Gimesia maris: one gene and its partner. The protein of the gene in region 2 interacts with the protein of the main gene of each other region in a pairwise test. Links are inferred from orthologs where the notes say so. Each region holds a gene or a part of one and is shown on either strand. Other genes may lie near its edges.

Evidence for each region.
Region 1: the proteins of def (region 2) and GmarT_RS10930 interact in binary tests that used the Escherichia coli proteins (3 or more experiments, as listed by UniProt). The link is inferred for Gimesia maris from one-to-one orthologs.

The regions. Positions count from the first base shown.
Region 1 is NZ_CP042910.1:2,914,640-2,930,484, forward strand. Bases 5,291-8,050 are described here. They hold GmarT_RS10930 (aspartate-semialdehyde dehydrogenase), read right to left. Parts: upstream 7,298-8,050; coding sequence 6,284-7,297; downstream 5,291-6,283. Other genes in these bases: lysA (diaminopimelate decarboxylase), read right to left, coding at 5,291-6,180; purD (phosphoribosylamine--glycine ligase), read left to right, coding at 7,778-8,050. Also shown: nagB (glucosamine-6-phosphate deaminase), read left to right, coding at 1-370; GmarT_RS10915 (TlpA disulfide reductase family protein), read left to right, coding at 707-2,074; GmarT_RS10920 (HEAT repeat domain-containing protein), read right to left, coding at 2,245-4,488; more of lysA, read right to left, coding at 4,909-5,290; more of purD, read left to right, coding at 8,051-9,049; GmarT_RS10940 (2-phosphosulfolactate phosphatase), read left to right, coding at 9,095-9,856; GmarT_RS10945 (glycine--tRNA ligase), read left to right, coding at 9,937-11,604; GmarT_RS10950 (FAD-dependent oxidoreductase), read left to right, coding at 11,661-13,199; GmarT_RS10960 (PQQ-binding-like beta-propeller repeat protein), read right to left, coding at 13,413-15,845.
Region 2 is NZ_CP042910.1:6,573,900-6,589,863, forward strand. The notes cover bases 4,771-7,649. They hold def (peptide deformylase), read left to right. Parts: upstream 4,771-5,854; coding sequence 5,855-6,445; downstream 6,446-7,649. Other genes in these bases: GmarT_RS24520 (hypothetical protein), read left to right, coding at 4,771-5,191; GmarT_RS24525 (hypothetical protein), read left to right, coding at 5,273-5,569; fmt (methionyl-tRNA formyltransferase), read left to right, coding at 6,564-7,565. Outside these bases: GmarT_RS24505 (PSD1 and planctomycete cytochrome C domain-containing protein), read left to right, coding at 1-1,068; GmarT_RS24510 (DUF1501 domain-containing protein), read left to right, coding at 1,111-2,544; GmarT_RS24515 (sugar nucleotide-binding protein), read right to left, coding at 2,608-3,552; more of GmarT_RS24520, read left to right, coding at 4,181-4,770; GmarT_RS24540 (hypothetical protein), read left to right, coding at 7,685-8,020; GmarT_RS24545 (DUF1570 domain-containing protein), read left to right, coding at 8,119-8,949; GmarT_RS24550 (UbiA-like polyprenyltransferase), read left to right, coding at 9,104-9,967; aminofutalosine synthase MqnE, read left to right, coding at 10,076-11,221; GmarT_RS24560 (VOC family protein), read left to right, coding at 11,252-11,665; GmarT_RS24565 (hypothetical protein), read left to right, coding at 12,000-12,188; GmarT_RS24570 (coiled-coil domain-containing protein), read right to left, coding at 12,185-14,206; trxA (thioredoxin), read right to left, coding at 14,402-14,728; GmarT_RS24580 (hypothetical protein), read left to right, coding at 15,112-15,964. UniProt on the Escherichia coli protein: Removes the formyl group from the N-terminal Met of newly synthesized proteins. Requires at least a dipeptide for an efficient rate of reaction. N-terminal L-methionine is a prerequisite for activity but the enzyme has broad specificity at other positions.

The DNA of each region.
Region 1 (15,845 bases), 3.7 Mb from region 2 along the record:
TGGCGATCTTTCCGATCCGCATGGGACTCACCGGGTTTGTGCCGAAGCCGTGATCAATGCGGTGAATGTAGTGGCTGATGAAGGTATTGCTCCGGAGTTCTGGATGTATCGCGGGGCCTGGGAAGAGTACGAACCGCATGAGATTGAACGGGCGGTTCCCTTGAGTCCGGAAGTGGTGCTTCGCAAACGGGAGGCGATTTTCAAGCATGAGTCACAGAAGGACAGTGCCTTCTACCCCGGGAGTGATAAACGGGAATTCTGGGTACGAGCGGAGGATCGAACTCGTAATACAGCCAGAGTTTACAATGAACTGGGATTGCCCGAATATTTTGCCATCGAAGCCTTCAAACACTATCATGGCGAGCTTTGAGTTGATTTTGCTTTTGAATTTAAGCGAGTCCCCCCTGCTCTGGGCAGCGAGAGCGGAAAACTATCTGAAATCGGTCCCCGAATTGTAATTTTTTCCAGCTTCGTCTTGCCTTAGAAGTAGTTTTTCGCGTAAAACTCGCGGCATAAAGTGTTATCCACAGGAATTTTGCTGAGGGAGTAGTAGAATTCGCTTCAAGGCGTCTTCCGCAGAACTGTAACGGTCATTCATCAAATTGACGCGGGCCAAACGTTACAGAAATCCCAATTCGGGAACAGCTTTCGCGACCTCGGTTCTTCAAATAGTGACAGACTCTCAAAGGAAGGAGAGCAATAAACGATGAGGCATCGACATCAAATCCTTTCGATCGCAGCAGGTTTGCTGTTAATCACTCAGTTCGGTTGTGGCGACGGAGATTCGGCTGCACCTCAGGCTGCTGGAAATCTCACAGACGGTAAGCTGGATGGCGCCCCTGCGGATCCTCAGTTACAGGCTGTGCCCAAGGCTTCGATCACCCAGGTTTCCCAGACAGGATCTGGTCCTGCATTAACACCTAATATGGTGCAGACTGCCAGCCTGGAACGCGAGCAGCGCGACCTGGATGATGTGGATGGGGATGAGCCTTCCCTGGCGGATGAAGAAGTGAAAATTCAGGAATTAAAAGAAGGGACTGCCGAATGGAATGTGCGGGAGATTACCCGGCTGAAAGTTCAGGCCATTCCCAAAACCGAGAATGTAGAAGAGCTGAGAACTGCCCGCTCAGAACGAAATAGAAAGATCATTCAACTGGCAATGGAAGCGGTCAAACAGACACACGCTGACAAGGAAAAGCAGCGTCTGTTCGCTGTCTGTATTAATCATCTGCTGGAAGCCCACCTGCAACAGGCATTACAGGGTGATCAGGAAAGTATCGACGCATTGTACGATCATTCTGAGTCCCTGTTTAAACGTGATCCTAAATCGCAGTCTGCTGCCGACGCAGGTTTTACAGTCGCCAAGTTTGCCAATACGAGTGCACAACGTTTTGCGAAACAGGACCCCCGCTGGATTGAAGAGTTCGTCAAGCAGTCACGACTGTTTGCCTCACGGTTTCCCCAGGAAACGGTTCGTGCTCCCCAGCTTTTGCAGGCAGCGGCAGAAACCAGCCAGCTTTATGGCTTGAATAAACAGGCACTGGATTGCTGTCTCGACCTGGAGTCGCGGTTTCCCAGAAGTAATGAGACCGCTCAGGTTCTCGGATTGTCACGCCGGCTGAAGTTGAAAGGGCATCCGCTGCAGTTAGCTGGAGAAACGATCGAGGGTGGTTTCGTTTCGATTGATGATTATAAAGGGAGTGTGGTACTGGTCGTGTTCTGGGCAACGACTGCACGACCCTTTATTGAACAGCTACCTGAAATTCAGGCATTATCACAAAAGTACCGAAAATACGGTTTTGAAATTGTCGGCGTGAACCTGGATCTGGAAGAACCTGCCATTGATGCCTTTCAGGAAAAGACACCTCTGGACTGGCGGCAGATCTTTTATTCTTCCCGCGACAAGCGTGGCTGGAACAATCCGGCAGCTGTATTTTACGGTGTGCGGACTGTGCCTATGCTGATGCTGGTGGATCATACAGGAGTAACGGAACTGGTAACGTCAGATGCAAAAGATCTGGAAGAACCGCTGCGATCACTCTTGCGAAAGAAAACGGCAGCCAACGCGAAGTAGACGAGATCCCGTTTTACTGTCGCGTTTCCAAGGCTGTTTGACCGGGTAAATCAGATGGAGAGACGCTGCGTTTCAATGTGATGCGCCCTGGTTGAAAAGAAACAGGCTGAATGATGAAAGCTTCGAAGGTTTCTGAAATCTTCGAAGCTTTTTTCTCAGCGGGAGCAGTTTCATGGAAGTGGAGTGGCAGGTTTGAATTCCTGCAGTCGTTCGCCAACCACTTTATTATCAGGCATCAGCGTTCCCATTACGGATGCCAGCGCCGTATTCAGGCGGGGCTCGGTGGCGGCCTGGTAGGCTTCGCGGATCGATGCGACTTCTTTGGAATCAACGAGCAGCCCGAATTTCTGAATATGAAATGCCAGTTGCAGGGCGGCGATTTCTTTGATGTCATTATCCATCGTTTTATTGGTAACAATCGTCACCAGATCGGCCTGAGCCGTTCGAGTGGGAATTCCGCCTAGTGTGATCAGGGCATTTGAAGCCAGAGACCGGTCGGAGACCAGTTGCAGTAGAGGCTTTTCCGCCGGCGTCAGATCGTAAATTTTTCCTCGCTGGCTGGATGCGATATGCGAGAGCCAGTAGAGAGCAGCAGCCCGATATTCTGAACGGAGTTCGCCGGTCAATTCGGGGGTTTTCAGGCTGTTAAGAAATGGTTTAACCTGTGTGGCGATATCTTCAGTGTTCTCTGATTCCACGACATATTGCACCAGGGGATAATGTCGTGTTACATATTCAATTTTATTTTTAAGACGCAGTGGACCATAGATGATAATGGGGATGTTAGCCGTACGGGAATCAGCCCTGAGATTGGCAATCGTCTGTGAAAGTCCCCAACGCATGATATTATGTTCGAGAGCAATGAATTCGACATCCATGCGCTGGGTGGCATCTTTAAAGCCTGCCATCCCGGTCTGAGTATACTCTGTTTCATACCCGAGTTCATTAAACAGCCCCGCCATGGTCTGTCCTCGAGGAATGCTGCTGTCGACAACAATGGCCGACTGTTTTCCTGCCCCCCCCAGGGCACGGGTCAGGATGGCGATGACGCGCGTTGCCCCTGGAAACGTGTTTGCAGGATCGAGTTGCATAATCGTGGTTGCTGCAGCGAACTGTACGCGGCGGTCAGGATAATTCAAAGCGGCAATCACGGAGGAGTGCTGATCGAGTTTCTCATACAGCAGGTTGCGGGATCCAATCTGTCCCAATGCTTTCAAGGCTGCCAGTGCACTGGGGGTATGCCCCTGCTTCATTGCCAGAGCCAGAACCTGGCTGACTGCTTTGGGACCGGAGAGTAATGCCAGGTTAAAAGCCGTGCCGGGACCTTCAGGCAGTGGATGATTCCAGCCGACCTGATAGGCTTCCAAGGCGAGTACCATTGACAGATAAAGAGTCTGCACGTCCTGTTTGTCTGGTGACATCTCCAGAGCTTCTTTAGCCAGGCGCAGGCCTTCAATCAGGCCGACTTCCTGTGAAGCCAGTTCTTTCTGTACGACCGTCTGTTGTGTGCTGTCCCAGACCCAGATTTTCTGCTTTTCTGCTGCATCAACGTGATTTTTGTAAAACTGCAAAGCCGCATTTTTTAAAACCTGCTGTGCTTTGTGACGGTTGAGTTCATATACATTTCGGGGATCTTTTCCGAGAATTTTTGAGAGTGCCTGGCGGGCAGCGATTTGTACACTCTGTTCCTGGCTCTCTGAAAAAGCCGGATTCCAGAGATAGAGGGCAGCAGAAGGATCGGCAATGTCTCCCAAAACTTCAGCAGCGATCTTGCGGATTCGATTCTCCGGGGCGCGTAAAGCAGCGATCAGCGGTTCGACTACCGGTTTTCCAAGTTGTGACAAAGCGAAGGCCAGTTCGTCATTTCTGGTTGGATCCTCACTCTGACTCAACTGTTTCAATATGGGAGGTGCCACGATTGATCCGGCAGATTTGAGCTGGATGATCGAAATGTTACGATCTGTGGGAGTTCCAGACAGATCATTGATTAACCCGTTAATTCGCGCAGGGTCAGTGGCGAAAGCTCGGAAGGCTGCTTCCATCTGATTCAACAAAGTGACAGATTCCGGCTGCAATGCTTTGTTGTTTGCGAGTGAAAGAAAGGCTGCGGGACCATGTTCATCTCGGAGTTTCAACAGGGTTTCCTGGTCGGGGTTGGCTTTCAGCAGTTGATCCAGATAGGGTTTGGCTGAAGCCGCGTGTCCGAGTCCGGTCAACTGTATGACAGCCTGCAGCAGCTGTGCGGGTGTTTCGGGTTTCGACAGCAGTAATTCGTCGGGAGACAGGTTAGAAATCGTTGCCGGCTTCTGAAATTGCGGAGGAATTTCATCCTGTGACCAGACGTGGGGGGACGTACTCAGGGTACAGGAAATGACCAGAGCAAATGCTGCCAGGATCCGATTATTAAAAGACATTCAGTCGACTCCGTGTCGTCATGGTTGTCGGCTATTCATGGGGCTGCCGGCGAACAGACCCGTTTCCGGTGCTGTCTGGCTGGCAGATTGAATATCTCTGATGAGAATACACAGTTACAGAAATTATATACTATTCTTATCACCTTACCCAAAACAACAGAATTCAATTGTTTCGGTTCAAGTCTTCACAGAAATCAGGTGCTATGTATTCAAATAGACATATTCAGTGTAGAAGCTTCTGTATCTATTATTATCGTTTCTGACGGCGATAACGGTGTAATCGAAGAAAGCGGATGCACGTATCTTTGCTGTACCGAATGTATTACAGAGCGCACGAACTTATTAACTGTTATAACCGTACCCCGGAAAACTGATCTTCTGAACATACACGAGAGACTAATCTGTATGTCGGTATTGATATCAGGTCTGTTCCAGTGCGATCAGTTCTTCATAGGTTTCCCGCCGACGAATGACCTGATTCTCGCTGCCGTCAACCAGAATTTCTGCACTGCGGGGACGCGCGTTGTAATTGCTGCTCATGACTGAACCATATGCGCCTGCGCTGAACATGCAGAGATAGTCTCCCCGCTGCATGGGAGGCAGATAGCGGTCTTTGGCAAAGTAATCACAGGATTCGCAGACCGGGCCAACAACATCAGCCGGTTCACAGCCTTCAATTTCACCTTCACAGTCGAAAGGCATGGGGACCTTTGGTTTGACCGGCCAGACACGATGGTAAGAATCGTACATGGCAGGGCGGACGAGATCGGTCATACCACCATCCTGAATGTAGAACAGCTTGCCCCCTTCCCGCTTGGTGAAGACGATCTGGCTGATCAACACGCCTGAGTTCCCGGCAATGAAGCGGCCCGGTTCCAACGCCAGCCGACAGCCAATTTCTTTAATGGTGGGGACAATGACATCTGCATAAGTTTGAGCTGAAGGACCTTCATCGGTTTTGTAGCTGATCCCGAAACCGCCACCCAGGTTGAGCCAGTTGGTATTATGGCCTTTCTCCCGCAGTTGGGAGATGACTTCAGCCCCTTTTTTGACTGCTTTCGCATAGGGATCGGTCGACAGAATAGGAGAACCGAGGTGCATATGAATGCCCGTCAGTTCCAGGTGTTCGTCTTTGAGCACTTTGTCGGCCAGTTCGGTGGCCCGTTCGATATCCATGCCGAACTTGTTGCCTTTTTTACCGGTTGTGGTTTTGTGATGTGTTTTGGCGTCGATATCCGGATTCAGACGCAAAGCGACGCGTCCCACACAGTTTAATTCACCGGCGATGCGCGCGATGGCGTCAAGTTCGGCTTCACTCTCGACGTCGAACATCAGAATGTCTGCTTTGAGTGCCTGGCGGATTTCTTCATCGGTTTTACCGACACCCGCAAAGACGACGCGTGAGGTATCGGCGCCGGCCTGCTGTACCCGGAACAGTTCTCCCCCGGAAACGACATCGAAACTGCTGCCAGCGTCATTCATAGTCTTGAGAATACTCAAGTTCCCGTTGGCTTTGACGGAATAACAGATGACCGGATCGACTTCCGCAAAGGCGTCCTGAATCTCTTTCAAACGACCCAGAAAGTCTGATTTGGAATAAACCCACAGAGGGGTGCCAAACTCTTCTGCCAGTTGAGCGACGGGGACATTTTCACAAAACAGTTCATCATTCTGGTAATGAAATGCAGACATTGCGTAGCCTTTACGAGGTAATCTTTGAAAAAAGGCACTGGCGGGTGGAACTCTTCAAGCAGTAATCCGCCCGCAGTGACGATAGTGAAGACGCGAACACAGCTTAGGTACAGGCTTTGTGTTTAGCGAGCAACTCTGCAATTTGAACAGCGTTGGTGGCAGCACCTTTACGGAGGTTATCACTGACGCACCAGAAACTAAGTCCATTCGGAGAAGAAATATCACGGCGGATTCGGCCGATATAGACTTCATCACTGCCATCACAGGTGGAAGGCAGCGGATAGGACAGGTTCTGCAGGTCATCGACGACAGTGATTCCCGGGAAATCAGAGAATAACTGACGGGCTTCTTCCGGGGAAATGGGGCGTTCGGTCTCGACTGTGATGGTTTCGCTGTGGCAGTTGGCAACAGGAATCCGCACACAGGTGGGATTGATCTGGATCGATTCATCGCCCAGAATTTTGCGGGTTTCGTACACCATTTTCATTTCTTCGCTGGTGTAGCCTTCTTCTTTTTCACTGCCGATCTGTGGGATGGCGTTGAACGCGATCGGATGAGCAAAGACCTGGTAATCATGCTCTTTGCCTTCCAGATAGGCACGAGAACCTTCCAGCAGGTCGCTGGTTCCTGCTACACCGGCGCCACTGGTTGCCTGGTAGGTACTGACAATTACGCGGCGAACAGGGGAAGCATCGTGCAGTGGTTTCAGGGCCATCACCATCTGTGTGGTGGAGCAGTTGGGGCTGGCAATGATGCCTTTCGCTTCAAGTGCGGCTTCCGGATTGATTTCCGGAATCACCAGCGCGACTTCAGGCTTCATCCGCCAGTAACCTGATTCATCGATAACAATCGCTCCGGCTTCCACGGCTGCTGGAAGAAATTCAGCTGCGACATCATCGGGAGTAGAAGCAATGACCAGTTCTACGCCGGCGAAGGAATCTTTGGTCAATTCTTCCAGTGTGTATGTTTTGCCTTGGAATTCCAGTGTTTTGCCTGCGGAACGCGCTGAGGCCAGAAATCGAAATTGTTTCGCCTGGAAGTTCCGGTCTTCCAGCAGTTTCCGCATGATGTGCCCGACGGCACCGGTGGCACCAATAATGGCGACAGTATCAAACACTTTGAATTCTCCAGTAAACAAAAAGGTTAAAAGTCTTTTAACAGAATAACTTTAGGTCAATTACTATTACTCAGGAATACGATAACAGTAATTTCGTCTCTCTCCTCTCTCTATTGAGGTCTCTGTCTATTGTGACAGATACTTGGAAAAGAGGTTCAGAGCATCATCGGGGATCGCAGAGCAATAAAAAACAGATTGAATGGGACATTATATGATCTGAAGGTGGATTCGTCCAATGCTGGACGCGTACTGCCGGAAGAGTGGTGATTTCTGAAGAAACTTTATTCCCGACCGGCCCTGTTTTATTCTGAAATAGAAGTAATATACGAGCTTTTTAGCAGCAAAGTCCAAATTTCGGGAAGCGATGCTACTAGGGGCAAAACAGTGCTGATATACTCCACGGGAGTAGAATCAAGTCAGTGAGAGAGATTGTCTCGCCTGAAATTTTAAGAAGAAGATAACGAGCAGGTACCGTACACGATGAAAGTTTTAGTGATTGGTCAGGGAGGCCGCGAACACGCGCTGGTCTGGAAACTGGCCCAGTCGGAGAGTGTCAGTCAGGTCTTTTGTGCACCTGGAAACGCAGGAACCCAGCTGGATGGGACGAATGTTGCCATCAGTGTCAGCGATATTCCGAAGATGGTGGCTTTCGCCAAAGAAGAAGCGATCCAACTGGCGGTGGTCGGCCCGGAAGTGCCTCTGGTCGCCGGGATGTCAGATGCACTGCGTGCCGCCGGGATCTCAGTATTTGGACCTTCCAAGGCAGCCGCTGAACTGGAAGGCAGCAAATCATTTGCCAAGCAGATGATGTGGAAGGCGAATGTTCCCACAGCCAAATCAGAGACATTTAACAATTTTGAAGCTGCGGAAGCTTACCTGGAAGAACGCGAAGAACAGCCTCTGGTGATCAAGGCAGATGGCCTGGCTGCTGGTAAAGGGGTTCTGATCTGCGATACCAAGCAGGAAGCTCTGGATGCCATCAAATCGCTGATGAAAATTCGCGAGTTCGGTGATGCAGGGAAAACCGTCATTATTGAAGAAAAGCTGATCGGTCAGGAAGTCAGTATTCTGGCAATCGTCAGTGGATCGACGATTGTTCCTCTGGAAACATCTCAGGATCACAAAGCAGCCTACGATGATGACAAAGGACCTAATACCGGTGGGATGGGGGCCTACAGCCCTGCTCCCCTGGTAACACCAGAACTGATGGACGAGATTATCGAGAAAATTCTCGTGCCCATGGTCAATGTGATGAAAATTGAAGATCGTCCTTTTAACGGTGTTCTTTATGCCGGCCTGATGATTACCAATCAGGGACCCAAGGTACTGGAATTCAATGTCCGTTTCGGCGATCCTGAAGCCCAGCCGGTCCTGATGCGGCTCAAGACGGACCTCGCACAACTGCTGCTGGCAGCGGCAGAAGAGCGTCTGGACGAGATTGACGACCTGGAGTGGGATGAACGGCCGACAGTTTGCGTGGTGATGGCGTCTGAAGGATATCCTGATGAATATGAAAAAGGGAGAGTCATTCGCGGCTTGAGTGAAGCGGCTGAACTGCCTGATACCAAAGTGTTTCATGCCGGAACAACCATGAAAGACGATCAGGTCGTGACCGACGGCGGTCGAGTACTGGGTGTAACGGCGATTGGTGACAGCATCAGCCAGGCAAAACTGAAAGCGTATCAGGCGGTCAAATGCGTCCGCTGGGATGGCGCCTGGTGCCGCAAGGATATTTCAGATAAGGCTCGCTGAGCCCCCGAGTTCCCTTAAGCATTGAAAGAATGTGCTCGATCAGCCATGCCTGATGAAATTCGAACCTGCTTACTGCCTGTGTTGTCACAACCGGAAGACTTTTCGGGGAGCACTGCCGTGATCCTCGATATTCTTCGCGCTTCCTCTACGATTACGACAGCGCTCCATGCCGGGGCCGCTGCCGTGATTCCCTGTCAGGAAATTGAAGAAGCACAGGAGATCGCCGGTAATCTGAGTGAAACTTCTGATTCAGGGGTATTACTCGGGGGAGAACGCATGGGAATCATGATTGATGGTTTCGATCTGGATAACTCCCCTGCCCGTTACTCTGCAGATATGGTTACTGGCAAACAGATCGTATTTACGACCAGTAATGGAACACGGGCGTTGAAGCGTGCGGTTCAGGCAGATCGCATTCTGATTGGTTCGTTTTTGAATCTGGCTGCGGTGGTGAAAGAATTGAGTCAAAGTTCGGGTGTTGTTTACCTGGTCTGTGCGGGGACAGATGGAGCTGTTACAGGCGAAGACTGTCTGTGTGCTGGCGCAATTGCTGCGGGACTGCAGGAAATTACCAGTGAGAAACTGACACTGGATGATGCAAGCAGAATGGTCGTCGACTATTATCGAACGCAGATCAGCGGTCCGGGTGGATTGCTGACAGCGATGCGTGCCAGTCAGGGGGGACGAAATCTGATTCAACGTGGCTTTGAAGAGGATGTTCGACTATGTTCCGAATGTGATCGTTACTCGGTACTTCCTGAGTTCTGTCACGAATCGGGAAAAATTATGTTATCTTCAGCAGGCTGAATCGCTGCTGTCTTAAATAAGTAACCATAAAATCGTTTTACGAGAGTGTCTTACTGAAGACAAAAGGGAAGACCAGAACAATGAAAAAAGAGATGGAGAAAATCGTAGCGTTGTGTAAACGGCGCGGGTTTATTTTTCAGTCGTCTGAAATTTACGGCGGTCTGCAGGGGTTCTGGGATTATGGTCCGCTGGGAGTCGAGCTCAAGCGAAATGTGAGAGAAGCCTGGTGGTCTGACATGATTACCACCCACAACGAACTGGTGGCTCCGGAAGGGGCTCCCAAACCGTTCTCCATGACGGGGGTCGAAACGACCATTATCATGCACCCCAGTGTCTGGAAAAGCTCCGGGCACTTTGACCTGTTTCATGACTTCATGGTCGATTCTAAAGAGTCCAAAGCCCGGTTTCGTGTCGACCATGTGTCGGTGGCCGTTGCTTATGCTGCTGATCAGACTCCGGTCGCCTGTGAAACCTACATGGCAGATATCGGCGAGGAAGGACTCTCCAAAACCAAACGCAAACGTCTGGAAAAAGCGCTTGCGGAATACGAAAAAGAGAACAGTCTGGACGCCAGTGAAACTCCCCAGATTTCTGTCTGTAATCTGATGGAGTACCGGAAAATGCTGGCGGAAGCGAATATCCCCGCGACCGGTAAACTGGAAGCACGCTGTCCGGAAACGGGTGGCGAACTGACTGAGCCTCGTGAATTCAACCTGATGTTCAAAACGATCATCGGTGCGCTCTCAGGTGAAGAAGGAACCGCGTTCCTGCGGCCGGAAACCGCACAGGGGATGTTTGTGAACTTTAAAAATGTGGTCGACAGCGGGCGTGTCAAAGTGCCTTTCGGGATCGCTCAGATCGGAAAAAGTTTCCGAAATGAAATTACACCCCGGAATTATATTTTCCGTTCGCGTGAATTTGAGCAGATGGAAATGGAGTTCTTCTGTCATCCTGATGAGTCATTTGAATGGTACCAGTACTGGCGGGACCGCCGCTATGCCTGGTACATCAAACACGGGATTGCAGAAGACAACCTGATTTTGCGCGATCATACCCAGGAAGAACTGGCGCATTATTCCGTGGGAACGGCAGACGTTGAGTACGCCTTCCCCTTCATGGAAGAGAATGAATATGGCGAACTGGAAGGGATTGCCCATCGTGGTGATTTCGACCTGCGTTCGCATATGGAAGGCAAGCTGGTACGTGAAGGAGATCAACTGGTCGTAGAGAAGAACGAACATGGTCAACCCAAATATAAAGGGAGCGGCAAAGATCTGACCTACTTTGACGATCAGACCCGCGAGCGATTCATACCGCATGTGATTGAGCCCGCCGCCGGTGCAGACCGCGCGACGCTGGCATTTCTCTGCGAAGCCTATTACGAAGATGAACAACCCGATGAAAAGGGGAATATGCAGACGCGAACAGTCATGCGATTCCATCCGCGACTGGCTCCCGTGAAAGCTGCCGTTTTTCCGTTGATCAAAAAAGCGGGAATGCCGGAAATCGCTTCGTCCATTTACCAGCGCTTGAAATCAGCAGGAATTCAAGCCGTTTACGATCAGCAGGGCGCCATCGGTCGCCGATATCGTCGTCAGGACGAGATTGGAACACCTTTCTGCTTGACAGTGGATGGGGAGACCGAACAGGATAACTGTGTGACACTGCGTGATCGTGATACACTGGAACAGGTCAGAATTCCGATTGACGATGTCGTAACAGAGATTCATAAACGAATTTATGGCTGAATGAATCAGTCCGTATCAAAAACTATTCCTGCAAAATGAATCGAGAGGAGTCTGGTATGACCAACGAAAATATAGACCGTCGCGTATTCGGTAAGTATCTCGCTGGCAGTACGGCTGCTTTTTTAGCCGGTGCCAATGCGGCTTCTGCAAAAGAACCGGTGGTCGATGGTGTGACGCGTCCGTCAAATACGCTGTTACTTGACGGAGGCGGTCAGTCAGTCTGGAATTCAACTGCGCAGCATGTACGGACCAGTGGCTGGGTTTCACCTGATGGGAAAATCTTTCATGAGGCGGCCCGGAATATTCCGATTGTCGAGGAAGATGAAGTCATCGTCTGTGGCGGTGGTCCTGCCGGGGTTGCTGCGGCTCTGGCTTCTGCCCGCAGTGGTGCGAAAACCCGCTTGCTGGAAGTCAATGGCTGTATCGGTGGTGTCTGGACAGCCGGCGCATTAACGCTGATCATTGATGCCCAGAATAAGCCGGGCATTATGCGGGAGCTGTTACAGAAGCTGGAAGAACGCGGCGCCAGTAATACCCTGCCCAACGGTTCGGTCGCTTATGATACCGAAAAAACCAAGCTGTTACTGGAAGATCTGTTGCTGGAAGCGGGCGTCAAAATTCAATTGCACACACGCGTCGTGGGTGCGGTGACCGACATTAATAATCGTCTGTCGGTGGTTGTGACCGAATCCAAATCGGGGCGGCAGGCCTGGAGAGCCAAGGCGTTTATTGACTGCTCTGGCGATGGTGATCTGGCAGCGCAAGCGGGGTGTGCTTACGAGTTCGGCCAGCCTGGTACCGGGTTGACTCAGCCGATGAGCCTGATGGTTCTGCTCACAGGGGTGACACTGGATGGGATTGCTCAGTTTGTAAGAGGAGATGCAGAACCCCGCAAACTGGGGAACCCGAAGAAGAATCTACTGGCAGAATTTCAGCGGGCGGGGATTGACCCTTCTTATGGCGGCCCGACTATTTTTCGGGTTCGGGATGGCCTGTTTGCGATGATGGCCAACCATGAATACGGGACGCTGGCCATCGATGCTGCCCATGTCACCGACGCGACTTTACAGGCCCGGCGTGAAGTGCATAAACTGGTCAACAGCCTGAAAAAACTCGGTGATCCCTGGACCAATCTCGAGATCATTGCGACTGCAGAACAGATCGGCACCCGTGAAGGACGCCGAATTATGGGACGTTATCATGTTTCCAGTGAAGATTTGAAAAACGGAGCACGCTTCGAAGACGGTATCTGCCATGTTCGATTTGGAATTGACGTGCATTCGACCAATCCTGGTAAAACGAAAGCCATTGAAAAGAAACCATTCAAATCCAAGCCTTACGATATTCCCCTGCGGGCACTGATTGCCCGGGATGTGACCGGCCTGATGATGGCAGGCAGATGCATCAGTGGAGATTTCATCGCTCACAGCAGTTATCGGGTGACCGGGAATGCCGTGGCCATGGGTGAGGCGGCGGGGGTTGCTTCTGCTCTGGCAGCGACCACGCAGAAACTGCCTCACGAGGTCCCCTTCCCTGAGGTCGCCAAACAACTGGAGCTGATTCGCTCCGGTGAAAACCAGCAGGTAAAAAGTTAATTGAAATACTGATCATGCTGCCTTCGGAATTGCTTGACCCGAACCAGCGTGATGTTTAATCTGTCTCTTCCGAGTTCAGCGGCTGTCGTATAATGGTATTACCCCAGCTTCCCAAGCTGGTGACGAGGGTTCGATTCCCTTCAGCCGCTCTTTTCAGACTCCCTGCTTCCCCGAAACTGAGATTGAGTTCAAGCCTGAATCTTCTTTCTGCGATCAGAGTGGCTTCTCAAAGATACTATCCAGGGACTTCGCTTTATCACTGAAGTCGATTTCGATGGCACTATGCAATCCCTGTAGAATGATTTTATGAAAGCGGGGATCAATCTGCAGCTGCAGGATCGTATCTTTCAGGATATTGTCTTTAAAACCGATCGTATCTCCGGTACTGGCATCCAGGATTTCCAGCAGGAATGAATAGCTGCGGGTTCGAGATTCCGTCCGGATTTTACTCATAAAGATCAAAAACGGAAGCTGGTACTGCGAGGTATCAACCCAGGAACGTTTGGGGAGATTGCGGCTCCAGAGAATCTGTCCCGTTTTCCCATCGATGCAGATTAAATCATTGTCGACATGCACCACATTCAGAAACGAATCGCTGACGTAAAAATCGTTTTGCGGGGATCGCCTGCGTGGTGAAGTGTAGGAAAAATTGAAGTAGTAGCGTTCCTGATCTTTGAAGCCGATAAACTTATTGAGGCTTTTCAGGTATTCGTCAGGGATTACCGATTCAATGATGGTCTCTCCCGTTTCCACATTGAGTACCCGCAGCCGATTGGGAGGCAGCAGGACGGCAAGCTCTGTTTCAGAAATCTGAGCGGAAAGGCTTGTGTTGGAAACTGGTTCGTCGAGCAGGTGCTGATCAGTCAGCGGGTCCCAGAGTCGGACCCGTTTTTCAGTGGTCGATGTCGTTTCGTAGAACAGCTTGCGGCCGAAGACGTGGCGGGACCGACTGTTCAAATCCAGCTCTCCTTTTCGAATCAGTTCTCCTGTAATGGTACTGTAGACATCGTAGTTCGTACGATTAATATTAAACGCAACCAGTGCCTGCTGGTCACCAATCAACCCCTTGCTGGAATCGCTGAGGAAACCCGATTTGGAAGGGATATTCCTGCGTTCCCACAAGACTTTCCCTGTAGCTGGATTTAATCCGAACAGACGATTATCCCATTGGAAAACACAGACACGCGGCCCGGAAGGACCAACGTAAAACAGTGATTGCGAGTTGTTTAAGTCATCGAATTCCTTCGTCCAGAGCGGCGACGAAATATCTTCATTCAGTTGCAGCAGCGAGACTCCATGAATCTTGCGGCTGCTGCCGAGTGGAATGAAATGACCGACGCGGGTATTTTGTGAATGATAGGGATAGGAAATGCGGTCTGACACTTCGATCTTTCCAATCGTCAGCCCCGCGTGTTTGTTGATGACATGCAGCTGTCCCCCGGCTTTCAACAGCAGTTGAGAGATTTCCGGTGGAGGGAGAAACTTACGCTCATAATTTTTATACGTATTTCTGATTTCCGGGGATGGTGTTCCCAGGTCACTCTGGCGAATGATCAGGTGAGAGACCTCGTGTTTCAGTGGCTGCATGGCCTGAAAGATGTTCCAGGTCTGAGAACTGCGATCAAAGCGATTGACATACTGCTTTCCCGTGATATCGGTGTCGAGTATGACTTGCGCATATTTGTTGTCCAGTTCACTGAGTAACGCAGCTGCCTCATGAGGCAGCCCTGCCGCCTGCCAGAGTTCCAGAAGTTCACAGGTGGCATTGGCTGCAATCTGCCCGTCGGGATGACTGCGGTTGAGCATCAGCAGGAATTCTGCCTGTTGGATCTGTCCCTGTTCGGTCAGTCGGGCTGCCAGTCTGCTGCGGACTGCGACTGCCTGTGACCAGCTGCCATAGGTGTCGAGAAACGCCTGCAATGCGGGAATGGAACCATCTTTCAATGCGGCCTGTTGATCATCGGTGATTTTTGCATCCAGTGCTTCGCGGTCTACTCGATCTGCTTTCGCGGTCACTTTTTCCATCAGTCCCGCGATCAGGCTTTTGGTGGTGACCAGGTGATCGGTGTCTCCCGCCATCGCCAGGGGCTGAATGACATCAATGTTCTTAAATTCTTCGGCAACATCCATCAATGCCTGGTAGTTTTCCTGCTCCAGCAGATATCGGGATTTGCGTGAAAGGTAACGACCTCGTTCCTGCGGGGTGGTGGCAAGCCGTTCGAGTTTCGCGAGGATCTGAAATTCATCCTGGGTCGACTGATTCAGTTCGGCATAGAGCAATTCCCGTAAGAGCGACTCAGAACGTGATTTGACATTGGCAGCAGTGGGAATGGAGAGCAGAGTCTCCAGCCTGTGTTGCGCACTGTTTAAATTACCCAGCGCCAGCTCCAGCTCTGCTTTTAGCAGTTGGTTGCCCTGGTTTTGGGGCGAATTCAGACTCTGGTGATCGATCTGAGGTAAGCTGGTCAGCATGGCTTCTGCCTGAGGAAAAGCATCAATCTGCCAGAGCCCCAGTGAGATCACCTTGTCTTGATGGGCAATAATATTTCCGGGATACCAGCTGTGCCTGGACTGGTCATGATTTGATTTCTGCGCAGAGCCCTGATAGGCGTATGCCGCACCCTGACGCAGTTTCTGTTTAAAATC
Region 2 (15,964 bases):
CAGCTGGTTTACCAGGAACGTCCTCAGCCCCGGCAAACCCATCTGCTGGATCGTGGCGACTTCCTCAAACAAAAGCAGGTGGTGCAGCCAGGTGTGCCCGGTTTCCTGAACACACTCCCCGCAGATACCCCCGTCGATCGTTTGACATTTGCCCGCTGGCTTGTTGATCGTCAATCGCCGACGACAGCCCGCGCGATTGTGAACCGGGTCTGGCAGGCCTACTTCGGCCAGGGAATCGTTTCCACCAGTGAAGACCTGGGCTCTCAAGGAGCTGCACCGACACATCGAAAACTGCTCGACTGGCTGGCTGTCTGGTTCATGGATGAAGGCTGGGACCTGAAGAAGCTGCATACACTGATTGTAACTTCCCGAACTTATCAGCAGTCATCCCGGGTCAGCCCGGAATTATATGCTAAAGATCCGTACAACCGCCTGCTGGCGCGGGGACCGCGGTATCGTGTCGACGCGGAAATCGTCCGGGATATTGCGTTACAGGCCAGCGGTTTGTTAAATCCGGAAATTGGCGGCCCCTCTGTCTATCCGCCTGCTCCTGCCTTCCTGTTCGACAAACCGGCCAGTTATGGACCGAAAACGTGGAATGTGGAAGAAGATGCCGAACGCTACCGCCGCGCGATCTATACGTTCCGGTTCCGCTCGGTTCCTTACCCCATGCTCCAGGCATTTGACGCGCCCAATGGTGATATTTCTACCGTCAAACGCACACGTTCCAATACACCGCTGCAGGCATTAACCACACTGAATGAAACCCTGTTTATGGAATGTGCTGTCGGGCTTGCAGAGACAATACTCTCAGCCAATTCAGGTTCAGAGGAATCGAGGATCGAAACAGCCTTTCGGCGTTGCGTATCCCGTTATCCGTCTGCGGAGGAAAAACAGGTACTGTCTCAGTTCCTGAACAGACAGCGTCACTATTTTGTCGACCATCCCGAAGAAGCAAAACAGATTTCCAACCAGAAAAAGACCAAAGATGCTACAACGGATTTTGCTGCCTGGGTCGCCCTCTCGCGGGTATTACTCAACATGGACGAAACCATCACTAAAGAATAGCCAACCATCGAATCAACGCGTAAACTTGAACAGGTAAGACTGATGAATCACTTGAATCACCCGGCACATCCCATCGCCCGCCGCTGGTTTCTGGAACAATGTGGAGTCGGCCTCGGAGCGATTGCCGTCAATCAACTGCTCCAGGAATCCGGTTATGCCGCCGGTTCAAAAGCTGGTGCCGTTCAAGATCCCCTGGCACCGCATCAGCCCCACCATCCTCCCAAGGCAAAAAATATCATCTTCCTGTTTATGGGGGGAGGGCCCAGCCACCTGGAGCTCTTTGATAATAAACCGGTGCTGGGCAAATTCGACGGTCAATTGCCGCCAGAAGACCTCTTAAAAGGATATCGGGCCGCGTTTATCAATCCCAATTCCAAATTCCTTGGTCCGAAATTTAAATTTGCAAGACATGGAGAATGTGGAGCGGAAGTTTCGGAAATCCTGCCGCACCTGGCAAAAGTGGTTGACGACATCGCAATTGTAAAAAGTATGAAAACCGACGCTTTCAATCATGCGCCGGCCCAGATACAGGCCCTCACCGGATCCCAGTTGTTCGGCAAACCCAGCCTGGGTGCCTGGACTATTTACGGATTGGGCAGCGAATCGAAAAATCTTCCCGGCTTTGTCGTATTCAGTTCAGGAAACAAAGGCCCCAGTGGCGGCAGTTCCTGCTGGGGAAGTGGCTTTCTGCCTAGCACGCATCAGGGCGTCATGTTCCGAGGAGGGCAGGAACCCGTGCTTTATCTGCAGAATCCTCCTGGTGTCTCTGCACAACTGCAACGTGATTCTCTGGATACACTCAAGGCATTAAACCAGAAACACCTTGATCAGGTTGGCGATCCCGAAATTGCAACCAGAATTAATTCCTTTGAAATGGCTTATCGCATGCAGTCCAGTGCACCTGATGTGATGGATCTGAGCCAGGAAACCAGACAGACACTCGATCTGTATGGTGCAGAACCAGGCAAAACCTCGTTCGCAAATAACTGTCTCCTGGCCCGTCGCCTGGTAGAACGGGGGGTCCGCTGTGTACAACTCTTCCATGAATCCTGGGACCAGCATGGCGGACTGGTCAGCGGATTAAAAAGTAATTGTAAAGCCACCGATCAGGCTTCTGCCGCTTTAATCAAAGACCTGAAACAACGTGGACTGTTACAGGACACCCTCGTGGTCTGGGGGGGAGAATTTGGCCGTACCCCGATGGTGCAGGGGGGTAATGATGGTCGCGATCATCACCCCAACGCCTTTACCATGTGGCTGGCCGGTGGCGGGATCAAAGGGGGCACCACCATTGGTGGTTCAGACGATTTTGGCTTCAATGTAATCGAAGATGAAGTCCCCGTTTACGACCTGCACGCCACGATATTGCACCTGCTGGGACTGAATCCGGATCGACTTTCGTTTCGCTTCCAGGGGCTCGATCAAAAACTGATCGGAGTCAATCCAGCGAAAATTGTCACAAAAATTCTGGCCTGAAATAAAAGAAAACCCCTTGTCATTTCTGGCAAGGGGTTTTCTTATTGATTCTTTTGACCTGGTTCAGGCAGCAATTTCCTGCTCATAGAGTCGAGCCGGAGCGTTGTTCAACCGGTTGAGATAACCGTTGTGCTGCTGATCGAACAGTCGCTGTAATCCATCATCCAGCATCGGCATCGAAATGCTGAGTGACCGACGAATTTTACGTGTATGCAGTGAAGTTTCGCCGTTCGCAAAACCTGTCGTGCGTTCATTGAGTACAGTAGCACGGGGGAGTACCGGCACCGTCAGACCAAATGTGGCAGCCAGCCGCTGCACAAATTCGATCGGACTGATTCGTTCTCCACCCGCCACATGGAAGGTCCCCGTCAATCGTTCCTGATAAGCGTGTTCGATGATCGCTGCCAGATCCGTTGCCAGTAAAGGCGTGGCATGCCGATAGCAGTCCTGCTCGGAAAATGACCCGTTTTCCAGCGACTGTACCAGGCTTTCAATCTGTCCCTGACCATAAGCGGCAGGAGTCCAGCCAAACACGTTGGTGCGAATAATCAGTGAGTTATCACACAGACTGACTTCACGTTCAATGGCCCGCAGTACTTCTGCCTGTCGACTTTCACACAGCCCCTGACAGTCCTCTTCATGGAACATCCAGGGCCCTGTAAAGACGGCATCAGAAGAGATATGTGTGAAGCGGGACGAATGCAGTTCAGCAGCATTCACCCAGTTACGCACTGCGAGCACAGGATCTTTTGTTGAAAATTTTTCAGGATCAACAGTCCAGGCGGAATTCGCGGCAACGCCACAATAGACAACCCAGTTGGGACGAACCATCGACAGCCAGTGCTCGGCTGTTTCGACATCGTCTTCCTGATAAGTATGAGTTTCACATCCCTGGATGGAAACTGGTGAAGCTGAAGTTAATCCGACAACCCGATATCGACTGGATAAACAGGTTGCAATATTTGCTCCGGCAACCGTTTCAAGTCCAATAACCAGAACTGTTTCCACGCCGCGCCTCCATGCTTAGACGTTGTTGTTATATCAGTCAGTAAAAGTCTTCGTTCTGTAAACTCTTGCTCAGAACGAAACCATTTGACATCTCAGTAGTTCTACAAAAGTTGTTCCCGCAAACCAATCCATTTGTTTCGCGAGAGGCGGATTATAGTTGGCATTCCTGATTTTCACCAACCCCAATTTTAAAGAGAAATTCATGGTGCCCGTTGAACTGTTTTCTCCTGTTTCATTTTGACGTTTCGCGTGCAGAAAACGTTACCCCTTTCAAGAATCCAGGTGACTTGGCTGACTCTTTCAGAAGATAATTCTGCCCTGTTTTTGATTGCAGCGAATCAATATTTTTTCAAAAAACAGATTGAAAATGGAAAAAAGATTAAAGGTTTGACGCTTTTTGATTTCATTTCATTCTTTCGTATTGACCTGAATCTGGAAAAGCAATATCTTCCCGCCTCACATTAGTGATCTCTGCGCCTGTTCTATAGGCTGGTCACTCACCTCCCACACTGATTACCCATCAATTGATTCACACCTGACACTTCGAGTTGATACCGCAGTGATTTGTTTTCGAGGAAACGAATTTACTCAGCACCCCATATCATTTCTTGTAAAGACTATTGAAACCATGTCCGTCTCGCGTCACTTACCGGATTATCCGATCCTGCTGGCTGGAGTTTCGACTCCTGTCGTAAAAGGACTGCGCGAAATGGGACTGCCGGTGACAGAACTTCAGGACGATCTGACTTATCTGACAGGGTATCAGTCATCCCGCTGGAATCTTCTGCTGGTTGGTTCTCAGAAATGCTTCAATGAACAGGAACTGCAGATTCTCTCTCGCTGCAGGATCCCCATCATTGATCTGGCAGAATTCAATAATAAGACAGGCATTGGCCGCACCATTCCGGAACTGGCTAAAAAAGCCAACTCCGGAGTAGAACAGTTCAACTCACAGTTTGTGGTTCAACTGAAAACACGCATTCAACAGTCGGGAGGCGCCTGGATCCGCCTGGGAGATTATCCTTATCCCTACCAGGGTGTGATCTGTTATGATGAATCCGCACTCGGAAATGATTTTCGCGAATTCTCTAATGTGATGAGCCCCTTACCTGTGTCGCTGGATTTGCTGCATTGCAAATCAGAAGCGGAATGGCAGGCCGAATCAAATCCGGAAACTCAGAGAAAACTGCGTGTGGAACTGATCAGCAGATATCGCCAGGGATTACCGGTTTCGCTGTCGTCTGTTTCGTCACGCGAAGAACTCAGTCAGTTATTCCAGGACATTCAACTGGACCGTAAACAGATGTCGCTGGTCTGGATAACTTCACTCGATACATTCTTTCGCTGGTGGAAACTGAGAAGTGAATTCTCTGTCAGTATCAATCGACTTTCCACCGGCTGGGAAACCATTATCTCAGGAAACTTCGAAGGATTCAGCCCCGGGCTGCAGATCTGGAGAAGCCAGCATTCAGCCACGGTTGCCTTATATCGGGGTGTGAATGAGATCAGAGATGATGTTACCGCGTTCGCCAACAACCCCGAACGCCATCCCGGCGGATTTACTGCACATTGGGCGGGAGTCTCTTCCAGCCTGATTCCATTTGACTTCAATAATTTTGCAGCTGCTGCTGCTTCGTAAAAACTGATTTTCCCCATGAAAGCTTGATTTCAGCGATTGAATTTTTCACTCGCTATTTTGTAGAAGAAAAGGATTGAACTCATGAAACGTTTCGGAATTACGATGCTGGGTCTCGCGTTGATCGCCCTGACAACAGGTTGCCAGTGCGGAAGATATGGCTCATGTGGCAGCTGTAATTACGGCCCCACAATGGCCCCCTTTAGTGGTGGTGGCGGTGGCTGTTCAACCGGTAACTGCGGTGTTGGTGCCCCCACCTATGCACCACAGGGAGCGTACAATACTTACGATACCTATCAGTCAACAGCCAGTGCTCCTGTAATTCAGGGATCTGTGCCTACAACGGCCTACGCACCACTGGATCCACTGCCAATGTATTAACAGCTCCCGGGAATTCACTACTCCCGGGCGCTCTATCATCTCGGCCTGGTTCAGGCCGACAGGCAGGTGAAAGTGCGCCCTGTAGGGGACACGGTCCGGGTGGAACAAAATACTGCAACAAACCTGTTGTTCGCAGAGATATGGATTGTATCTACAGTTCAGCCTTGATATACAGGTACTAATGTGATCCGTCTTTCATGCTGCGCATTCCCTGCGAGCAGATTGAGGGTCTTTTGGTTTCTGGAACTTCGTCTGTGTATCATACCCCACCGGGTATCTGTTATTATGCCTGCTTTGCAAATCGTTAATTATCCGCATCCGGCCCTTCGCTGGAAATCCAAACCCGTTAAAAGTATCACACCCGAGTTGCGTGATATTGTACGGAATATGTTTGATCTTATGTACGAAGCACGGGGAATCGGCCTGGCCGCCAATCAGGTCGCGCTGCCCTATCGCCTGTTCGTGATCAATCTCACTTCGGACCCCAATGAACCGGAAGAAGAATTCGTGTTCATTAATCCCGAGATCACGAAGCGTAAAGGAACTGCGGAAGGGGAAGAAGGCTGCTTGAGCCTGCCTCAGGTTTATGGTGATGTGAAACGGTCGGAAGAAATCACAGTCGAAGCCTATGATCTGAACGGACAGCTGTTTGAAATCACACTGGATGATCTCGCCGCCCGCGCCGTGCAACACGAACACGATCATATTGAAGGCATCATGTTCCCTGACCGGATGGTAGAAGCCAAACGCAATGAAATCGACGTACTGATTGCCGATTTCGAATCAGAATTTCGTCACAAACAGGAGACGGGTGAGTACCCGCCTGATGAAGAAATTCGCAATCAACTGGCGCAACTCGAACAGGAACTGGGCTGAAAAACCATCGTCTGCCTGTAGATTATCGCGCATTCAGTTTACAGTTCAACTGTGGGTCCAGCATAACTTTTTGCTTCCCTTTCTATTGCTTACCGGTCCGCTATGAGGAGACACCACAGTGGCATTAAAAGTGGTCATGATGGGTACCGGCACTTTCGCCATCCCCGCCTTTCAGGCACTCATTGATTCTCAACACGAGGTCCTCGGACTGTATACGCAGCCTGATCGCACAGGGCGAGGGCATCACCGCCATAAAAACCCGATGAAAGAACTCGCGCTGGAACATGGCATACCCGTTTTTCAGCCTGCGAAAATTAATACACCTGAATCCCTGAAAGAACTCAGCCAGTTGAAAGCAGATGTCCTGCTTGTCGCCGCTTATGGACAGATCCTCTCACAAAAACTCCTCGATCTGCCCCGCCTGGGTGCGTTCAATCTGCACGCATCTCTGCTCCCGGCCTATCGCGGTGCTGCCCCCATTCTTTATGCGATTCGAAATGGCGAGACGATGACCGGCGTCTCCCTCTTTCGGATTGAACGTGCTCTCGATTCCGGTCCTGTCGCAGCGATGGTGGAAACTCCCATCGATCCGAAAGAAACGACCGGTATGTTACAGGATCGACTGGCTGAACTGGCTGCGCCCCTGGCGATGGATGTCCTCGACCAGATCGAACAGGGAACTCTGGTAGAAACCCCGCAGGATCATGCTGCCGCCACATTTGCCCCCACGCTCGACAAACAGGAAGGTGCCATCGACTGGAATCAGACAGCCGAGCAGATTGCCTGCCACGTGCGCGCCATGCAACCCTGGCCGAGCCCCTTTTCATTTCTGCTGCAATCTGGTCATGAACCACTCAGATTACTGATTCTGGATGTCGAAAAACTCTCAAAAGAAGCTCTGGAATCGCTGGAAATCGAACCTCAATCGCGGGAATTCACGCCGGGGACAGTCGTTTTCAGCAGCACAAAACGTGTCGTTCTCTGCACGGGGGACGGTCTGCTGGAAATCAGACAAATCCAGCCCCAGGGAAAACGTGCCATGGAAATCAGTCAGTTTTTGTGTGGAAAACAGATCCGGCCCGGTGATGTCTTTGGAAACCCACCACCAGAGAGTGACTAACGTACATACATTTTACCGAAAACAGACAGTTCACTCTTGCCGCGTTTTACGGATTCTGAGATGATTCCGCCCCTGAACTGAGGCGAAGCAGTTTTAAGAAACACAAGGAAGTGATTAAGATGCGCCGAATCATCGCGGCACTGATCTTCATGCTCATAGGAGCAGGAGGCATGTATGCTGCCTTTGAATATCATATTGTCCAATCCAGGGAAGGCTGGCTCTTTATCCCCAAATCACAAGTGGGTTTGCAGGATACCTACGCTGACATCCGCAAATGGCGGGCAGCCACCTGGAAAAGCCATCCCCAACTTGCGCAGTCGTTGATCCAGAATGGAAAAGGAAATCTCATCATCCAATCTGCATCGAATGGCAGTATCTTCGACGGACTGTTTCAGAGCTCAGATAAAAAACGTTCAGCTGCCCGACAGGCGACTCCTGATCATCGCTACAAATAATCTGCTTGACCTTCCAGTAACTTCTTTCATTGCCACATGAGATAACACAACCAATCGTGAAACCAGAAAACCCCGTCAGTCAGGACAAGACTTCAGACATGATGTCGCGTGTCGCATTCAAAGCAGCCGTTTTGAATGTCTGTGTGTTGGGCTGCCTGTTGCTTTCTTCCGGTTGTCGCTCGGTTGCCAAAAATCAGACCGTCCATCTACCTGCCCGGCATAGTGTCAGTGCGGAGCAGCTCATTGTGCTCAGTGATTTTAAACTGGGACAGGACCACGAGCTCTTTCAGGATCTGATTAAACTGCGCGAAGATGTTGCTGAGACGCTGAATATTCCTCTGAACAGCGAACAGGTCACCGTTTATCTGTTTTCGAACCAGGAAGAATACCGCAATTACCTCGATTTAACCTATCCGGGATTGCCACCACGACGCGCTTACTTTGTTGGTACACCGAAGGAACTCGCCGTCTACACATTCTGGGGAGATCGTATCCAGGAAGACCTGCGACATGAATTCACGCACGGTCTCTTACATGCCAGTCTGAAGACCGTCCCCCTCTGGCTCGATGAAGGTCTTGCCGAATATTTTGAAGTCGCCGGTAATACCCCCGGTCAGATCAATCGAGACCATGCATCACGACTCTCCGCAGCGCTGAATAATGGCTGGAAACCCGATATGAAACGGCTGGAACAGCTGGAAAAAGTATCACAGATGCAGCGGGTCGATTACCAGGAAGCCTGGGCCTGGGTTCATTTCATGCTGAACAGCACTCCGGAAACCAGAGATACGCTGCTTGAATATCTGGCGGAGCTGAAAAGCAACGAGAAACCGGAAGTCCTAAGTGCCCGGCTCCCCCGTAATATTCCCGGCGTCGATGAACGCTTTTTGAATTATGTGGCTTCCCTGAACACCTTTCCGACCAGGTAGCCTCTGGTCTGATCCCGATTTCCTCTGGAGCACTGACAGTTTCAGCAGGCTCTGGGTTGGGTGTCATCTCCCCATCCGCTAAGATACAGCATCCAATTGCGTGCTTCAATCCTGCCCGGCAGGATCTTTTCCCACTGTTTACCGGATCAATGTAATGCTGGCCCGACTGCGCCTTCTGCTGGAACTGATTCGTTTCAGCCATACGATTTTTGCTCTCCCGTTTGCCCTCTTATCAGCGGTTCTGGCCTGGCGCGGACAGCAGGTTCGCTGGCAGGAACTGGTGGGAATTCTGCTCTGTATGTTGTTCGCCCGTTCCGCAGCCATGGCATTCAACAGGCTCGTTGACCGTGAGATCGATGCGCAAAATCCACGTACTCAAGGCCGTCATCTTCCCGCCGGTCTGATCAGTGTCCGTACCGTCACAATGTTTACGATCCTGACTTCGCTGGCATTTATCGCCTCGACACTCCTGTTTCTGCCCAATCGCTGGCCACTCTATCTTTCGATTCCCGTCCTGTTGTTTCTGCTGGGATATTCCTATGCGAAACGCTTCACGATCTTCTGCCATTACTGGCTCTCTACCGCTCTGATGCTCTCCCCAATCGCTGCCTGGATCGCCATTCGCGGCAGTCTGTCCCTGGAACCGCTGCTGCTGGGAGCGGTTGTCTTTTTCTGGGTCGGTGGATTTGACATCATCTACGCATGTCAGGATGTTCATTTCGATCAGGAAACCAGACTGTCCAGTATCCCCTCCCGCTGGGGGATCAGAAAAGCGCTGCGATTCGCTATGTTCAGTCATTTCATGACGATCGTCTGTCTGTTCAGCCTCTGGTATGTTGCTGCCTTGGGAATCCCCTTTTTAATCGCGGTATTGGCCGTAGCCGGACTTCTGGTTTATGAGCATCTACTGGTGAATCCGGATGATCTGGGACGTGTTAATCTCGCCTTTTTTCATGTGAACGCCGTGATCAGTATTGGATTGTTCTTTGTGGGATTGATTGACGTCTGGCTCGCATAAGAGGCTCTGAAACGCAATAATAGAAGCAATCTTTCATTGAGTGGTCTTCCTGACCACCAGAGACTTAATCTGATATCCCAACAACGAAAAGAATCAACAGTCAGTCTGATGAATCTGAATCAAAACGAACAGGAACAGTTGGAGCTCATTACCCGCAAAGTCGACGCGGGAGAACGCATCACCTTTGATGAAGGCGTTTTCCTCGATGAGAAAGTCGACATTCTGACGCTGGGTGATCTGGCCAATCGGATACGCGAACGCAAAAACAGCAATTTTGCGTTTTATAATACCAACATTCATTTGAATCCCACGAATGTTTGTGTTTATCGCTGCAAGTTCTGTGCATTCCGGGCGGATCTCAAATCTCCCCGCGGTTACACCTTCACCGATGACATGATCCGCGAACGGGTTCAGGAAGCACGCAGCACCGGTGCTACTGAAATTCACGTGGTTGGCGGTCTGCATCATCAGAAGAAATTTGAGTGGTATCTTGATGTAGTTCGCATCATCCACGAGGAATACCCTGAACTGCACATCAAAGCCTGGACTCCCGTGGAAATCAACTGGTTCAGCTTCATGACCAAAAAGCCGGTCCGCTGGGTTCTTGAACAGATGATGGAAGCCGGTCTCTCCAGTATGCCGGGTGGCGGCGCGGAAATCTTTCATCCCGAAGTCCGCGAACAGATCTGCGAACACAAGGCGGACGCCGAAAGCTGGTTCGAAATTCATCGCGAAGCACATAACCTGGGTCTCCGCAGTAATGCGACCATTCTGTATGGACACTACGAGCAGGCAAAACACCGCGTCGATCATCTCTGCCGCCTTCGGGAACTGCAGGATGAAACAGGTGGATTCCAGACATTCATCCCACTGGCATTTCATCCCGAAAATACGGGGATGTCAGAAATCAAAAAACCATCCGGCCTGATGGACCTGAAAGTGATCGCCTTGTCCCGGATCATGCTCGACAACTTTGATCACATCAAAGCTTACTGGATCATGCTGGGAGAAAAGACGGCGCAAACCGCTTTGAGCTTCGGTGCAGACGATCTGGATGGTACCGTCGTCCATGAACTGATTTACCATGACGCCGGCGCCAAAACACCCGAAGGTCTGACTGTCGAGCAGTTACACCGACTCATTGAAGAAGCAGGACGCATCCCTGTAGAACGCGATACACTCTACAGACACATCGTCCGTGATGGTGCCAACTGGAGTGTCGGCGAACCGATCATGGCTTCCGCCGCATCCTGATTCACTTCGATACGGGAGAAAATGCAACACATGAGTGATTCTGCCCTTACTGATAATCTGAAGGTCCAGTCATTTGATCATATCACACTGGTTGTCAAGGATCTGGAAGCTTCCCGCCAGTTCTATGTCGATTTTCTAGGCATGGATCATGTTCCCCGGCCCGCGTTTACTTTCGACGGACACTGGTTTCAGATTGGAAATCAGCAGATCCACCTGATCCTTGAACACGATCAGTCGGGTCGGGCAGGTAATGCCAACCCCGAGCAGAATACGCGGACACACCATTTTGCTTTTCAGGTGGACGATGCTAAACAGGCATACGAGAAAGCCGTAGAACAGGGGATTCCCATCGTCTCCCCTCCCAAGTCCAGACCGGATGGGGCTACACAGACGTTCGTCAATGACCCCGATGGCCATATTATCGAACTCTGTTCGCTCTCCTGAGCTGCTGAATATCGGCTTTGTAGCGGTTTTATCGGTCCCGTTCCAGTCGCGGGTAAGATTCGAGTTCACTATAGAAACTCTGACACAAGAATCGACTGGAAATTACACCAGACCTTAAGCTATACTTAGACTGTGGCCAGTTTTGCGGTAGCGTCTCCAGGTCCATTTGGGCTGCGTAGATTAAATTGACAGACGCTACGGTTAAATGTGAGGCGCTCTAGAAAAACAAAAACAGAGCTCACTCGGGGTCTGATTTATTTTCTGAAAGTACAGCTCAGACAGACATCCATAAATCATACAGCTTCAGCATGAGTAGAGAGGAACGGGAATCGCCATGGCGGATGCACCCAAAAAAATGATCATGGGCTCAATGGCCGTATCCGGAATCGTGGCATTACTCGCCCTGGTAGACATTGCAATGGGAATCCCCTTCCGGGGCAGCACCATGATGGACATCATGTTCCTGATTTCCGCAGGACTGGTACTGTTCCTCTGCTGGGATGCCTGGAAAGATCTGCGTTAATCCCGCGGGTCCAGAATCTCTTCAATGCTCCTGGAATCTGTTTCTTTTGATGCAATCTCAGCAGGCTTTACCGTTGCGTCCCGCCCCTGTGGCTGTTGGTTCTTTTTTGCTGCCAGCTGAATTGCTGCTCCCTGGCCTACAGACAATTCGGTCAGTTGCTCCAGTAAATTGCGGATAATTTCTTCAGCAGATACTTTCTCCTGCAACCAGATTTCCCGCTTCTGCCCCCAGGCCGCATCGCGAACTGCCAGCTGCTCCGCTTCAAATCGCAATTGTTCGCTGCGCTGACGCAGTTGCTCGTCGCGTTCTGCCACCCATTCAGAAAGATCCTGGCGCTCCTGTCGGAATTCATCACGATGACGATGAAAGAGTTCCTGGGAATGATCCAGTTCCTGACGTTCGACAGACAGCGACTCACGCAACTGTCGATAGTGGGCAGCGAGTGCCTCCCTGGCCTTTTCCAGCCGTTCGCGGGCTGCCTCATCACCTTCTACCTGTGTCAACTGCGCCCAGCCTTCTTCCAGGGCCAGTCTCATTTCCAGGGTACCACGATGCGTCTCTTCGACTTCTGCCCGCAACGTATCCAGCCGTTCGCGGCGGCGTTCCAGATTTTCTGCATGCAAAGCCAGCATGTCATGCTGCCGTCGCAGTTCTGCTTTCTGGGCATCCCGCTCTTTCTGCCAGACTTCGTACTCGCCTGACATTCTCTGCTTCTGGTTCTGTTCGTAGCGTTCAACAGAGCGACGCAGTTCCGCATGCAGTGCGCGTTCCTTGGTCAACGATTGTTCGCGCTGCTGCAACAGATCACGGAACCGATCCAGCTGCTTCATCCGCAGAATGTGAATCCGCTCGTTCTGCTCATGCTGCTGTTGTTGAATCTGTTGCTGGCGCTGGAATTCATGCTGTTCTTTTTCAATCTGCTTTCGCAGACGCAGCAGGTGGTTTTCCTGAAATTTGATCCGGTTCTCGATCAAGGTCCGCTTCTGATCAAATTCTTCTTCACGCGCACCGTATTCGCGCTGCAGGTCTTCCCGCTGGATTTTGAGCTGATGCTCAATCTCTTCGGAACTGATCACAAAGTCCCGCTTGCGGGATTCCAAAGCCTCCAGTTCCGCCTGGCGTTTCGAATCCCAGTCTGACTGTCTGGTTTTCAGCTCCAGTTCGAATTTTTCTTTCCGTGAAGTCAGTTCTGTTTCGACTTTCCGTACCGCCTCTTCATGAACTTCACGCTCCCGTTTCAAATGGTTCAGTTCTGTCTGTTTGACTCCCTGCCACTCAGCGCGGTCGTGTTCCAGTTCATTGCGCTGCTCAGACAGCGATTCGAGGACCTGCTCACGAATCCGTTTCTGTTCGTTGATCAGATCCAGTCGCTGTCGCTCCAGCGATTCCCGCTGTTCCGCAAATTCCCGCAGGATCTGGTCTCGCATTTCTGCGCGTTCCTGCTCCAGAGAATCCTGGGCTGCGAATACTTTTTCCTGTTCCCGCTGCACGGTCTTCGCCAGCTTTTCACACTCCACAGCTTTGCGAATCAGTTCCGTTTCTTTTTCGCGAACGCTGGCTTCCCGTTCGTCATACTGCTCCTCAATCTGTCCCACCCACATGCGAATTTTGCGACGCTCATTGTCGATTTCATTCAATTGACTGGTGACAGTCTGTTCGCGGCGACTGATCTCGGAAAACTGGGACTTCAGATAATTTGCGATTTCCCCTGCCTGGGACAGCAACTCGGCACCGGTTAGTGAAGCGCCCGCTTCTGCAGCTCCCTGAGTCTGGATCTCTGCCGCCTGCGCTGCATGCGAAAGGCTTTCTTCCAACTCCTTCTGTTTCTGATCACTGAAGAAAGAGCTCTCTGGCAGGCTTCCCGGTTCAGTGAATGAATGGGGCGCATCCGCGCGGCGTTCTACTCCCGGAGGACTGCTCAACGGAAGTGAGTCGGCTGTGTCACTGGCAGGACGTTTTATACCTGAAAACGATGAGGGTGCCTGAGATTTCTGGTCGGGCCGGGTTTCTTCGCTCATGCCGGGATTCCTTTCCCTGAAAAGCGTCTCGCGACGTTACTCAAATCGAGATTGAAGCTGTGGAATCCAATTCCTGAATGCAACATCCAATCCGGAATAACGCGAATATACTTATGACAAAAAGGGCAGAGAAGGAGTATCAACAACTCCTCTGCCCACTCTGAATCTATATCACACAGCTTATAAGACTCGTGCTTATAGCTGGCTGTCCAGCGAAGCAGCAAAACGTTCTTTTGGTGTCACACCTACAAACTTTTCGACCACTTCACCATTCTTGTAAAGCATTACTGTCGGGATTGCATTGATACTACTGGCCGATGCAATACCAGGATTCTCGTCTGTATTCAATTTTCCGACGCGAACGCGGCCTGAATAATCACTGGCGATTTCCTCAATGGTGGGCATCATCATTTTGCAGGGACCACACCAGGGAGCCCAGAAATCGACCAGGACAGGTTCAGATGCTTCCAATACTTCAGACTGGAAGTTCGCATCAGTAAATTCCAAAACATTTTCAGCCATTACTGGTTGTCTCCGTAACAATTGGATTCAGTATATACCTTGAAAAAAAGCAGAGAAAATCTTCTCGACTACCCTGCAATGACATAACTTTCTGAATGGGGGATCGCTCTACTCAATAATAATTCAAGCAATCGGCAGCATTTAGTCTGTCTGCGATTGAAGGGAATTATAGAGATCCTCTGTTTTGTGTCAATGCTCTCTCCCGGCTTTGAGACGCCAAAACCTCTTGTCAAATAAGGAATTACGCTCAGCATCTCAGCTCGCTGCTATTTATTTTTAACCTCGACAAATCGATGGACTCTCGACAAAATAGGTTCAGCAGGCAATTGCCATAATACTGTTATATTAAAGAACTTAAAGAAGTGAAACCCTGGGAGCAGGATATGCTGTCTTACATCAGAATTTTGGGAGCCACTCTATGCCTGGCTGTCACAGCCCCACTGACCGTATCGGCAGATGAACCCCAGTCAGATCCCTTCAGACCATTTCCCGATCAACTGGCTCCTTCGCTATTCAATGAAGTCAAAGATAAAGTCTTTGGTGGCGTTATGGATGATGAGAAGGCCCTCTATTATTACGTCCTCAAGCACCTGCGCGAGACCAGCCTGAAAGATCAGAAACAGGCGGCCGAATTCAACCTGCAACAGCGCCGTTCCGAACTCAAATCATTCCGCGATCATCCCGAAAAGGAGATTCCTGTCTTCCTGGATCTTTTCAAAAACAGTGATCGCTACAAAGGCCGACTCGTCACATTGACAGGTCGTGTCCGCAAACTGATCCATTATCCGGCAGCAGATGACAACCAGTATGGGATTAAAACTCTCTATGAAGCCTGGCTGTTTACCGATGATTCACAACAAAATCCCACAGTCGTCATTTGCACGGAAGTTCCTCCCGCCTTAAAAAACGGATTGCCGGAAGGAACCGACGTCATCGACCACGTTACAGTAACCGGCTATCTGTTTAAGATGTACGTCTACAACGCACAAGATACGTCGCGCGTCGCCCCCCTGATTCTGGCAAAACAACTGGAATGGAACCCTCGGACAGTCGACGAACGGGGGAGCCGGTTGTTTTCGCAAATTCTGGCCGGTACACTGGTCATCCTGATTGCCGGTATTGCAATCGCCATGTGGAAAACCAGTCAGCGCGACAAGCGATTCCGCGAAAGACGACTCCAGAAAACTCAGGACCAGGTTGATTTCAACCAGTTGGAAAAGCCAGCGGAAAAAACAC